3 regions of the Echinicola marina genome follow, and region 1 is predicted to be linked to each of the others. Evidence: riboswitches for the same ligand, from Rfam matches in the RefSeq annotation. Region 1 holds a riboswitch; each other region holds the start of a gene.

The links. A riboswitch is a leader RNA that binds a small molecule or an ion and turns the genes downstream of it on or off. The one in region 1 is predicted to bind S-adenosylmethionine.
Region 2: another riboswitch for S-adenosylmethionine. It lies ahead of KZP23_RS17465 (homocysteine S-methyltransferase family protein); the one in region 1 lies ahead of KZP23_RS18795 (O-acetylhomoserine aminocarboxypropyltransferase/cysteine synthase family protein).
Region 3: another riboswitch for S-adenosylmethionine. It lies ahead of KZP23_RS11530 (trans-sulfuration enzyme family protein); the one in region 1 lies ahead of KZP23_RS18795 (O-acetylhomoserine aminocarboxypropyltransferase/cysteine synthase family protein).

What each region holds. Positions count from the first base shown of each region.
Region 1 is NZ_CP080025.1:4,629,859-4,634,003, reverse strand. It holds gene metX (homoserine O-acetyltransferase MetX) at 1-279, opposite strand, end outside; gene KZP23_RS18795 (O-acetylhomoserine aminocarboxypropyltransferase/cysteine synthase family protein) at 284-1,591, opposite strand; SAM riboswitch class I at 1,790-1,899, opposite strand; gene KZP23_RS18790 (hypothetical protein) at 2,380-3,405, opposite strand; gene KZP23_RS18785 (30S ribosomal protein THX) at 3,854-3,973, opposite strand; gene KZP23_RS18780 (M56 family metallopeptidase) at 4,078-4,145, opposite strand, start outside.
Region 2 is NZ_CP080025.1:4,316,831-4,320,975, reverse strand. It holds gene metH (methionine synthase) at 1-1,392, opposite strand, end outside; gene KZP23_RS17465 (homocysteine S-methyltransferase family protein) at 1,407-2,438, opposite strand; SAM riboswitch class I at 2,503-2,606, opposite strand; gene KZP23_RS17460 (hypothetical protein) at 2,702-4,015, opposite strand.
Region 3 is NZ_CP080025.1:2,758,301-2,762,445, reverse strand. It holds gene KZP23_RS11540 (DUF4407 domain-containing protein) at 1-55, opposite strand, end outside; gene KZP23_RS11535 (SGNH/GDSL hydrolase family protein) at 384-1,061, shown strand; SAM riboswitch class I at 1,149-1,255, shown strand; gene KZP23_RS11530 (trans-sulfuration enzyme family protein) at 1,393-2,568, shown strand; gene KZP23_RS11525 (serpin family protein) at 2,682-3,926, shown strand; gene KZP23_RS11520 (beta-N-acetylhexosaminidase) at 3,974-4,145, opposite strand, start outside.

The DNA.
Region 1 (4,145 bases):
AGATCCTAGCAAGTTGGCACAGACAATGAAGTATTTGGTAGGGTCGAAAAACTTGTCTTCTCCCACTAGTCCACTCCACCACTCATGGACATTGGCATCTCCAGTAAGGGCGTGCAGTACCCAAATAACATTGTCTTTTTTAGGGGTAAGGTGTCCTTGGGTAGTATAGCTCAGTTGGAAGCCTGGAAGGCTCTCTCCTGAATCCAACTTCAATTCTTCCTTACAATGGAAAACTTCTTGGCTCATATCGGTAATCAGATACGGTGATTGTAAGTTCATTTTACTATTTTATTTTTTCAAAGGCAGCACTTAGGTCAGCTTTGATATCATCAATATGTTCTATGCCCAATGACAAGCGCAATAGAGAAGGGGTAACCCCTGCGGCTAGTTGTTCTTCATCGCTGAGCTGTTGGTGGGTGGTTGCAGAAGGTTGAATAATCAAGGTCTTCGTATCGCCCACATTGGCCAGGTGGGATACCAGTGAAAGGTTATTGATAAAGTCAGCAGCAGCTTCTTTATCGGCTTTCAATTCAAAACTCAATACACCGCCAAAACCATTGGTCAGGTATTTTTGGGCCAAAGTATGGTAAGGACTGCTTTCCAAACCTGGGTAATTTACTTTCTGTACTTTAGGGTGATCTTCCAACCACTTGGCAATGGCCAAGGCATTGTCCACTGTCCTTTGTACCCTTAATGAAAGTGTTTCCAATCCTTGGATAAGCTGAAAGGCATTAAATGGACTCAATGCAGGACCAAAGTCTCTGAGGCCTTCCACTCTTGCCCTGATGGCAAAGGCAATATTGGGCAATCCCAAGGGGTTGTTTTCTCCGAAAGTCTCCCAGAAATTCAGTCCATGGTAACCTTCAGAAGGCTCAGAAAACTGAGGGAACTTGCCATTGCCCCAATTATAATTTCCTCCATCTACAATTACACCACCGATGGAGGTTCCGTGACCACCTATCCATTTGGTGGCAGACTGTACCACGATATTAGCGCCATGGGCCAAGGGCTTGAACAAGAATCCAGCTGCTCCAAAGGTATTGTCTACCACTAATGGAAGATCATGTTCCTTGGCCAGTTTTGCAATATTTTCAAAGTCTGGAATATTGAATTCTGGATTCCCAATGGTCTCTACATAGATGGCTTTTGTTTTATCATCTATACGTGCTGCAAGATCAGCGGCCTTATCACTTTTGGCAAATCGGGCATCTATTCCAATTCTTTTGAAGGCCACCTTGAACTGGTTGTATGTTCCTCCATATAGAAAAGGAGAGGAGACGAAATTGTCACCCGCTTGTAAAATATTATTAAGGGCGATAAACTGTGCAGCTTGTCCTGAAGCAGTTGCCAGGGCAGCTACACCACCTTCTAAAGCTGCTACTCTTTTCTCGAAAACATCCGTAGTTGGATTCATGATCCTGGTATAGATGTTTCCAAATTCTTTTAGGCCAAAAAGGTTGGCTCCATGTTCTGCAGAGTCAAAAACGTATGAAGAGGTTTGGTAAATAGGTACTGCCCTTGACTTTGTTGTTGGGTCTGGTTCTTGTCCAGCGTGGAGCTGAAGGGTCTCGTAATGATAAGTTTGTGACATGTTTGTAACTTGTTAGTTAATTGACAAAGAAATTTTTAAAGAAGTGGTATTAAATAATAATGTGCCCGGATTAGAAAATTAAGGGCATATATTTAAGATTGTGCATTGATTTGATGCACCTATAAAAGTTGAAATCTGAAAATGCTGCTTGTTGCTTTGTCTTTGCTGTAATCCTTATTGTAAAATTCATATCTTAAGAATTTATATTTCCAAACGAGGATATTCACGTTTGGCAGGAATTGGCACCTTGGATTTTCCAGGTTGCCAGAGGGTCTATGAGCCTGTCTCTCACCTCTTCTGTATAAATCCTGAACTTTTAAAAAGTAAAGGATAGCACAAAGTAACTATTCAAATTTTGAATTTGCAAGCTTTCGAAAAATACTTTTAATTAATTTTTTCACCTTTATATAACCTATTAAACCAATAGGGAAAACGGTTTTTAAGAGAGAGGGGAGGGCAAAGGAGTCAATGGTCCATTAAATCAGTTTTTTGCGTCCGAAAGTATTTGAAAGTTTTTGACGATGTGTCTATTTCAGTTCTGAATAGGAGCAGTACTTTCTCTCTAAAAAGGATTAAATTGTTTTATAATCAATATTGAGGGTGAAATTATTTTTCATGAATCAAATGGATTTGACTGGGAGAGACAGGGAAACTTAGTAAAAAATAAATGAAGGCTGTCTCATTTGTTCAATTCCCGGGTCATTTTGATCTTCTGGGACCTGGACAAGGTCCCAATCATGAATTTTGAGACAGCCTCTTGTCTGCTTATTAATTAGGAGTGGCGTGGATTATTCTTCGTGGAAATAAACTGCAGAGGCACCCGCTACCTGCTGATTAAAGGCAGGGCTGGGGTTACCGTTACTGCTGAAATAGTTATAAGCCAGTACCTTTCCGCCCCCATTGGCCCTTTCTGCTACAAATATCATTTGAGATTTTGCACTGTATGCGACATCTACCGGATTACCAAGGAAGGTGTTGCTGCCTTCAATCCTTGCTTGTTGGGCCATCGTAATAGTGCCTCCATTGGCGGTAGCGTTTAACTTATTACTAAAATCAGTAATGATCGTAACCGCTCCATCATTATCAGATCCCGCATCGCCTATATCTGTCAATGCCATCAGGTCATCTTCCTTAGAATAAGTAAGTCCATGGGTTCTTATTATTCCCTCAATGGTCACTCTTTTACTAGGATTGATCATGCCGCTTGAATTGGAAAAGAAGTTGGTAAATACCGCCAGATCACTGTCTTTATCTACAATGGCATATAGCGTATTTCCCTCTATGTGAATTCCCCAAAGGGCAAAGTCCACGGCAAATGTCTTTTGTAAAGTAAAACCTGAAGAGGTCTTTTGGTAAACGTATAGGCTGCTTTGGTTGCCATTGGCCGCGACGGGTGAATCGGCCACTACCACCATATCATTACTAACGGCTATTTCCCTGCCACTTACGAATCCACCTGTAGTGTTTATTCCCAAGGAGATGGAAATCCCAGTGCTCACCATCGATGACATGATATTACCGTAAACATTCAGGGAGTTATCCGAACGTACAAGTTGGATGATCTCATCTGATTCAGCATCATAATAAATACCATCTGCATCTGTACCAGCTGAACTTGTAATGGTAGTGGTAATATTATTTTCATCAGAAAAATCGATAATGGAGACTTCCCCGCTGGTATTGGAAGAAACAAAAAGAGAGGCTACATTATTTTCAGGCATGCCCATATCGTCATCATTGTCGCAGGAGATGTTAAAAAGGGCAGTGGTTGCCAGTAGACCAATAGCTAGAAATTTGTTTGTTTGTGTTTTCATAGTAGTAATTAGTTGATCATTTCAGCTATTTACGCACTATGCAGCTGTTTTGGATTAAGAAAAAAGTGAATTAAATGTAAATGCGATTGGCTAAGTAAAATTAGGATAGATTTGGGATCAAGCCGAAAGCCGAAAAGCTGGGGGAAAACAATCTGTTTTAGCTTTGATATGCGCTATTTATTAACCACAGATGGATAAAGATAACACGGATATTTATTTATAATACATCTGTGCTCATCCTTTACCCAATTGACTGTCTAGGCAGGTCTGTGACTTAAACTACGCTTAATCTGACAAGGGTAGACAAAATTTAAGTTTGAAATTATTCACCCCCAGAAATATTGCTTGACCCTGGATTTGATCGGTACAGCAAGAGATTTGTGTGCAGGAAAAACAAAAGCCTGAGTTAGAATTTCAGGCTTTTGTTTGTATAGTTGGTGATCGTGGTTTATTTGTTTCCCAGTTTTTCTTTTCTGGTTTTGATATTCTGATTTTTGTGAGGTCTGCTCGCTCCAAAGGTTCCTCTGTTGATTTTTCCTCTTTTGGTTTTCATATCTCCTTTTCCCATAGTTTTTTAAGATTTTTGGTTTAAGAATTTATTAATGCCTAAACCCTAAATTAAGGAACAGGTACTGGAAGACCAAAGAGAATGGCAGATTTCCAAAAGTAGGCTTATTCTTTAGTAGTAATCAATATCACACCATCCTGGGCCTTTGAACCGTACAAATTGACAGCATCTC
Region 2 (4,145 bases), 310 kb from region 1:
TTCATCGATGATTTTTTGGGCATCTACCATTACTCCCAAATCTATGATTTGGTAGCTATTACAGGCGAGCACTACGCCCACTATGTTTTTTCCTATATCATGGACATCACCCTTTACGGTAGCTAGTAAGACCTTTTTGATAGAACTGCTTCCCTCGTCGAAATCTGCATCACCTGCCTTAGGCATAAAGGGTTCCAAATAAGCTACTGCCTTTTTCATTACACGGGCAGACTTCACCACCTGTGGCAAAAACATTTTACCTGAACCAAAGAGATCCCCCACGACATTCATACCATCCATCAAAGGCCCTTCAATGACTTTTAGTGGACTATTAAGCTCCTGTCTGGCCTCTTCAGCATCTTGTTCTATAAAATCAATGATACCTTTCACCAAGGAATGTTCCATACGCTTGGCTACAGGATCTTCCCTCCATGCTTCACTTTTGACTTCTTTTTTCCCTGATGACTTGACCGTTTCCGCAAAATCCAACAATCTTTCCGTGGCATCATCCCGCTTGTTCCAAATGACATCTTCCACATGTTCCAGAAGATCCTTTGGAATATCATCATATATTTCCAGCATGCTTGGATTGACAATTCCCATATCCATTCCATGTTGGATAGCATGGTAAAGAAATACGGCATGCATAGCTTCTCTTACAGGATTATTTCCCCTGAATGAAAAGCTCACATTACTTACACCACCACTTACTTTAGCCCCAGGCAGATTTTCCTTGATCCACTGGGTGGCTTTGAAAAAGTCTATGGCATTGGTTTTATGTTCTTCCATCCCTGTGGCTACAGGGAATATATTTGGATCAAAGATGATATCCTGAGGGTTAAACTTGACCTTTTTTACAAGGATATCATAACTCCGCTTACAGATATCGATTCTTCTTTGGTAGGTATCAGCTTGGCCATCCTCATCAAAAGCCATTACCACTACAGCCGCTCCAAATTTCTTGATGACCTTGGCCTGGCTGACAAATTCTTCCTCACCATTTTTCAAACTAATGGAATTGACGATACCCTTACCTTGGATACACTTAAGCCCTGCAAGGATAATATTCCATTTTGAACTGTCAATAACTATTGGAATCCTGCTGATTTCAGGCTCAGAAGCCAAAAGATTAAGGTATTTTACCATGGCCGCTTCACCATCAAGCATCCCCTCGTCCATACAGACATCAAGTACCTGAGCACCGCCACGTACCTGATCCAAGGCCACTTCCAAAGCCTCGTCAAACTGTCCATTAAGAATTAATCTGGCAAACTTTTTAGATCCTGTAACATTCGTCCTTTCACCAATATTGACGAAATTCAATTCAGGGGTAAAAACCAAAGGCTCTAGCCCTGAAAGCTTCAAAAGATCATGTTTTTTATTATTGTCCATTCCCACTCTTCTTCTTATGCAAACGCTAGTTTTCTGGGTTCATATTTTTTACTGACTTCGGCAATCACCCTAATATGTTCGGGCGTAGTACCGCAACAACCACCCAAAATATTGATCAGGTCGTCTTTTAGGAATTCTTCCACTTGGTCCGCCATCTCGTGTGCTGTTTGGTCGTATTGTCCAAATTCATTGGGTAATCCTGCATTAGGATAGGCACTGACATAAAAAGGTGCCTTATCAGCCAAAACCTTAAGATATGGTCTTAGTTCTTTTGCTCCTAGGGCACAGTTCAGCCCAATACTGATCAAAGGTACATGTGACAATGAAATTAAAAAAGCCTCTGTAGTTTGCCCAGACAAGGTCCTTCCTGAGGCATCTGTAATGGTACCTGAGATCATGATCGGTATGCCCCCTTCATCAGGATCTAATGGAATGCCTTTTTCTTCATAGACTTCCTGAATAGCATATACGGCTGCTTTGGCATTCAAGGTATCAAATATGGTTTCCACCAAAAGTATATCCACACCTCCATCAATGAGCCCCCTGATCTGCTCTGCATATGCTTCTGCCAACTGATCAAAGTTTACCGCCCTGAAACCGGGATCATTTACATCTGGGGAAATTGAAGCTGTTCTATTGGTAGGTCCAATGGCACCAGCGACGAATCTTGGTTGATCGAGAGTTTTTTCTGAATAGGCCAATGCGACCTCTTTTGCTATTTTTGCTGAAGCTACATTTAATTCGTAAGCTAAATGAGAAAGGTCATAATCTTCCTGTGCAATAGAAGTACTGCTGAAAGTATTGGTCTCTAATATATCAGCACCGGCATCCAAATAGGCTTCATGGATCTGCTTGATCACATCAGGTCGACTGAGGGAAAGTAGATCATTATTGCCTTTTAATGATTTTGGGTGACTTTTTAGTGCTGCAGTTCTAAAATCATCCTCTTCCAATTGATACCGCTGTATCATGGTCCCCATGGCACCATCAAGGATCAAAATTTTCTTTTTAAGCTGCTGAAGTAATATATCCGTTCTAGTATTCATGCTCATTGTTATTCTAAAGCTTATATCGAGCAAGAACCGGAAGAAAAATGAAGCATTTATCTGCCGCTCATCTTTTCCTGTCTTACTCAGGATGGGAGTTAGCACCTTGGTATTGTTCAGGTTGCTAAGACGTCACTGGGCCCTTCCCTCGGTCTTTCTCGATAAGCAATCCCAAAGTTAACAGGAAAAGATGGAAAAAAATTGCAAAGAAGATATTTTATTTAGATTTCTATTTGACAACAGAAAAAATCGGTTTATTGGACTTAGGGTCTTATTCCCAAGCCGAATTGTAGAAAAGGCCCGGCCATATAACTGGACATGTTCACATCTGCCAACTTATAATTTGCCAAGGGGATTTCGTAGCCAGCTGTGATTGAGTACTTAAGTGCCAATTGTGATTTTTTGGAAAGGCTGGAAGCATAGGACAAAAAGACTTCAGGTTTTGCCATTAACCCTCCTTTTTTCAATTCCCCATCATATTCAGGAAGGTCTATCAAGCTAGGGAAATCCAATTTGTATTTATGCAATAATGAATACCTCAAAGAAGCGTAGCCCAATCCCCCCATCATCCCGAGTTCCCAGTTGTTCAAATCCAAAAGTTTGTGTCCTAAGTTGCCATACACCCTTGTACTACTCAAACTTTGATGGTAGGATGCATTGGCATCACCGCTTTGATTGGCATTATAAAGGTCCACACCATACATAAAGCCCCTGTTTTCTCCGACAATTTTCACACCGATATTGGTAGGCCAACCATCCAACTTTTGATACCCATTATTGACCAGGTAGTTATTGAGAGATTTGGGCTTGGTAAAATGAAATCCATAAAATAGGTTTAGGGCCAAAGTAGCATCCCGGTAGAAATAGTTGGATTCGGGCAAAGTAATGCCAGCCCCTATTCTAAGGAAGGGACCACTTTGTATATTGTCAAAGTTCATCCCTTTAATTTTCCATGATTCTTCAAATGGATTGAAAGAATATCCAAACTTGGCCGAAAGACTTATTACTTCTTCAGCCGACAACAAATCAAGGTCATAACCAAGTTCAAAACCAATTTCAGTCAGAAAACTCCCGAAATTCTCAGCCCCTTTGTTAACATCGTTTCTTCGCAATATAAAACCTTGGGCAGGGGCTGATAAAAAAGCATCCATTGATTCTGGGGCTTGGTCCTTGAGCATTTGGAAGTTCATATACCCCATGCCTATGGACATGAAATGAATGAGTTGTACTTTTCCCTCTTCAGTAAAGGCATATCCTACATTTAGAAATACCCTACTGGTCCGATAATCAATTATATAATCTCCATATTGCGTATTTAATCCATTATTTTGATAGATCTCTGTGCCAATAATAAAATCGTTAAACCTCGTCTGATAGCCGAGACCAAAACTTCGGTAACTACTTGAGATTTTCGAGTCTCCCCTATCTTCCAATAACTTATTAAAATCCAAAAGAGGTGCTCCTGATATACCATAGAAAAAATTGGCACTGGTCCTTTGGTACAAATTGCGCTGTTGGGCTAAAAGGCTGTTTCCCCACAGCAATAAAAGTATTATCGAAACTAAAGATCTTTTCATGTATAGATATTTCAACTCAAAATTAAAACTTTAATTAAGGATATGGCCATTTTGACCTCCAAAATCCCCGTGAAACGTGAATTACTATCAGGTCCCTAAATATCCTATAATGATCGCCAAGTATATTTCT
Region 3 (4,145 bases), 1.9 Mb from region 1:
ATAAGGCCATATTGCCTCCGCTACAAAACCACAGAAAATCCTTAAGTTTCTCCATTATCTTTATTAAACTTTACTACCATACCTGACTTCTCTTCTAATCATCAAAAAGTGGGCAATTCTGCGTTCAAGATACTTTTGATTTCTAGGGATATATAATTAATGTGACCAATCCTACCCTAAATGCCACCAATCCCCCTTTTCTTGTTTCAAAACTTATAAAATCAATCTTGAAATCACCCAAAGACAAAAAACACAACAGCGTACAACCTCCGCTACTGTACGGAAAAATGTTCGAATTTGGGATTTATTCATATTTTCCGATCACAGGACAGCTAATTTTCATCCATTATTGATAACTTTCTAAAAAAACCAAACGCTTTATCATGACAAATCCATTCTATTCAAGCCCAAAAACTCTCCTTTTCCTGTTGACCATATTGCTTAGCCTACAACTTCAAGCCCAAAATTCCCCCGAAAAATTCAAAGAAGAAGTTGAGTCAATCGTTCAAAATACCCCTATTCCAAATTCAGCAGAACCAATATACCTTTTTACCGGAAGCTCCAGTATTAGAAAATGGACAGATATTCAAGAGTATTTCCCTGATCAGACTATAGTCAATACCGGATTTGGCGGCTCCCAAGCCCATGAGCTATTATTCTATGCCAACCAACTTATCATCAGGTATCAACCACAGAATATATTTATCTATGAAGGTGATAACGATATTGCCAGCGGCAAAAACCCCGTCACCATCCTTAACACCATGAAAAAACTGGTCACAAAGATCCATAAAAGTTTACCAGAGGCAGAAATACATTTCATCAGCCCAAAACCCAGTCCGTCCAGATGGGAATTAAAAGAGCAATATGAAGCCCTCAACAGGTTAATGGAAATCTATTGTAAAAAGACGGACAAAGTGTCTTTTATCAATATATGGGACATTACACTTAATGAAAACGGAAAACCAATGCCCGAAATCTTCATCGAAGACATGCTGCATTATAACGATAAAGGCTATGACCTATGGTACTCGGTCCTAAAAAACTATATACCTCAATAGTACCCAACAAGAAATTTTAGATCGCAAAATATAAATTGTTTGGAATTTCAACGAGGCTAATGTTACTTTGTATCACTTCAGGCAACTGATTTATAAAGAAGAGGCGAGAGATCAGGCTCATTGACCCTCTGGCAACCATTCGCCACAACGAAAAGGTGCCAAAACCTGCCCAAAATTAAAGGGAACTATAAATTAGACATTATGATCCATTTACGTACACAATTCTTTTTCTCTATTCCCCATCGTATTTACATAAAATATGCCATGTCCGGTATAAGGAAAAGTACGAATTGTGACATTAATTAATTTTACTAACCTGAAAAATCCCATCATGTCCAATAAGCATTTTGAAACCGAAGCTATAAGAATCGCTTCTTCTAAATCCAACCAAAGAGAACACTCTGCCCCTATTTACCTGACTTCTAGCTTTACTTTTGATAGTGCTGAAGAAGCCCGTCAGATGTTTGCAGATGAGATACCTGGAAACATCTATTCTCGATATGCCAACCCTAACAGCTCTGACCTCATAGAAAAAGTTTGTGCAGCAGAAGGTACAGAAGATGGCATAGCTACAGCATCAGGTATGGCTGCTATGTTTGGCAGTATGGCCTCTATCTTACAACAAGGAGACCATATACTTGCTTCCCGCTCACTATTCGGATCCACCCATCAGTTGCTCACAAGGGTTTTTCCAAAATGGGGCATTACATCTACCTATGGTGACATTTCCGACATTCAAAACTGGGAAAAACTGGTTCAGCCCAATACTAAAATGTTATTCATAGAAACCCCTTCCAATCCCGGCTTGGAAATCATCGATCTGGAATGGGTAAGTGCTTTCGCAAAGGCGCATAATCTGATCCTGGTTGTGGACAATTGCTTTGCTACTCCATACCTACAACAACCAGCCAAATGGGGGGCTGACATTGTTGCCCATAGCGCCACCAAATACATAGATGGACAAGGAAGAGTATTGGGAGGATTGATCTTAGGCAAAAAGGAATTGATCCAAGAGGTACAGTTTTTCACCAGACATACCGGCCCCAGTCTTTCACCATTTAATGCTTGGATACTTTCCAGAAGCATGGAGACTTTGGCGGTAAGAATGGATAGACACTGCTCCAATGCCCTTACCGTAGCCGAATATTTCCAGGACAACAAAGACTTGGAATTTGTAAAATACCCATTCCTTAAGAGCCACCCTCAGTATGACTTAGCCAAAAAACAAATGAAGCAAGGAGGTGGCATCATCACCTTGACATTAAAGGGGGGAATCGAGAGGGCACAAAGGTTTATAGACGAATTGCAGATGATCACTGTCACTGCTAACTTGGGCGATAGCAGAAGTATCATCACGCACCCTGCCTCCACCACACACAGTAAATTAACAGAAGAAGAAAGAGAAAGAGTAGGCATCTTGCCTGGCTTGATCAGACTTTCCACGGGACTGGAACATCATGATGACATCATCGCTGACGTAGAAAGAGCCCTGGAAAAATCCAGATAAATAAAATTTCGATTTTTGAACAAAATCCTTCATATTTTAAATGTGAAGGATTTTTTTTTGTAGCATTTTTTCATCGTGTCTCGTCTAGACACTATCTAAATAGCGCTAAAACCATGAAAAAATATTACTTCTCTATTTTTGTCATTTTTCTGGCACTTACTTCCTGTATGAACGGAGATCCAGAAAACGCTCCCTTGGCCCCTAAACTCAGAGTACTCAAAGACTATGAAAAAGACCTTGCCAACAGCAGCAGCAATTTCGCTATTGACCTTTATTTACAACTCAAAAAATCCGGAAACCCTAATTTGTTTTTCAGCCCATTCAGTATACAGCAAGCCCTATCCATGACCATGAATGGTAATAAAGGAGAAGTACTGGAAGAATACAAGGAACTACTTGGCTTTGAAAACACTAGCCTAGAGGAAGCAAATAATGCCAATCATGAACTCACTCAATTTCTAAAAGAGGTAGATTCTAAAGTCACCTTGAATATCGCCAATGGAATTTGGTACAGGGAAGGACTGAGCGTAAAAGCTGCCTTTCAGCAAACCATGCAAAAGCAATACCTCGCCGCCTTAAGTACCTTGGATATGAAAGATCCAAATTCTGCTGAGATCATCAATCAATGGATAGAAAAAAACACCAATAACCTCATCAAGGATATGATTGACCAAGTCCGTCCTGACGCAGTTATGTACCTCGTCAATGCCATTTATTTTTATGGAGACTGGAAATATCAATTCGACCAAAACCTAACTTCCAAAGCACCTTTCCATACCAGCCCTAGCGAAAGCCATCAGGTAGATATGATGAGTCTTTCCGACCCTGCTGACATCAATTACTTCAAATCAGATAACCTTACCTATTTGGAGATACCCTATAGTACTGGTCAATATTCCATGGGCATTATTTTACCAGACGGACCCAACTTAGCTGCTATAGAAAATGAACTTTCCCTTTCGCAAATCGACCATTGGAAAGAAAACCTTCATCCAAGTGCCGCTATCATAAAAATGCCCAAATTCAAAATGAGGCAAAAAATCAACAACTTGAGAGATGATCTAGAGGCAATGGGACTGGTCACTCCATTTTATTTTGACAACAGAAACTTCACCGAATTATTCGACAGTCATACTGACCCATTAAAAATTAGCAGGGTTATACATGATGCTTTGATTGATGTAGATGAAAAAGGTACTGAAGCTGCTGCTGCTACAGTTGTAGAAATTGAACTCACTGCTGCTAATCCTACTCCCCTTATCATCTCCATGGACAGACCTTTTATCTTTTTCATTCAGGAAAAACACAGTGGAGCCATTTTATTTATGGGAAAACTCTCCGACCCAAGTATTTTATAAAAAGCAAGGGCCGATCCAAATGGTTCGACCCTTGCTTTTTATCATTTCTACTCTTCTTGTTTTAATAAGGGTGAAGAATAATAATTCACCTCTAATGCTTTCATTCTTTCCTCATGCTTAATAAGCCTGGATTTATAATCATCCCAGTCCCTTAAAGCTGGCTTGGTCCAAGCAATCTCTGCTATACCTATCAACCTTGGAAAAACCATATACTCCAAT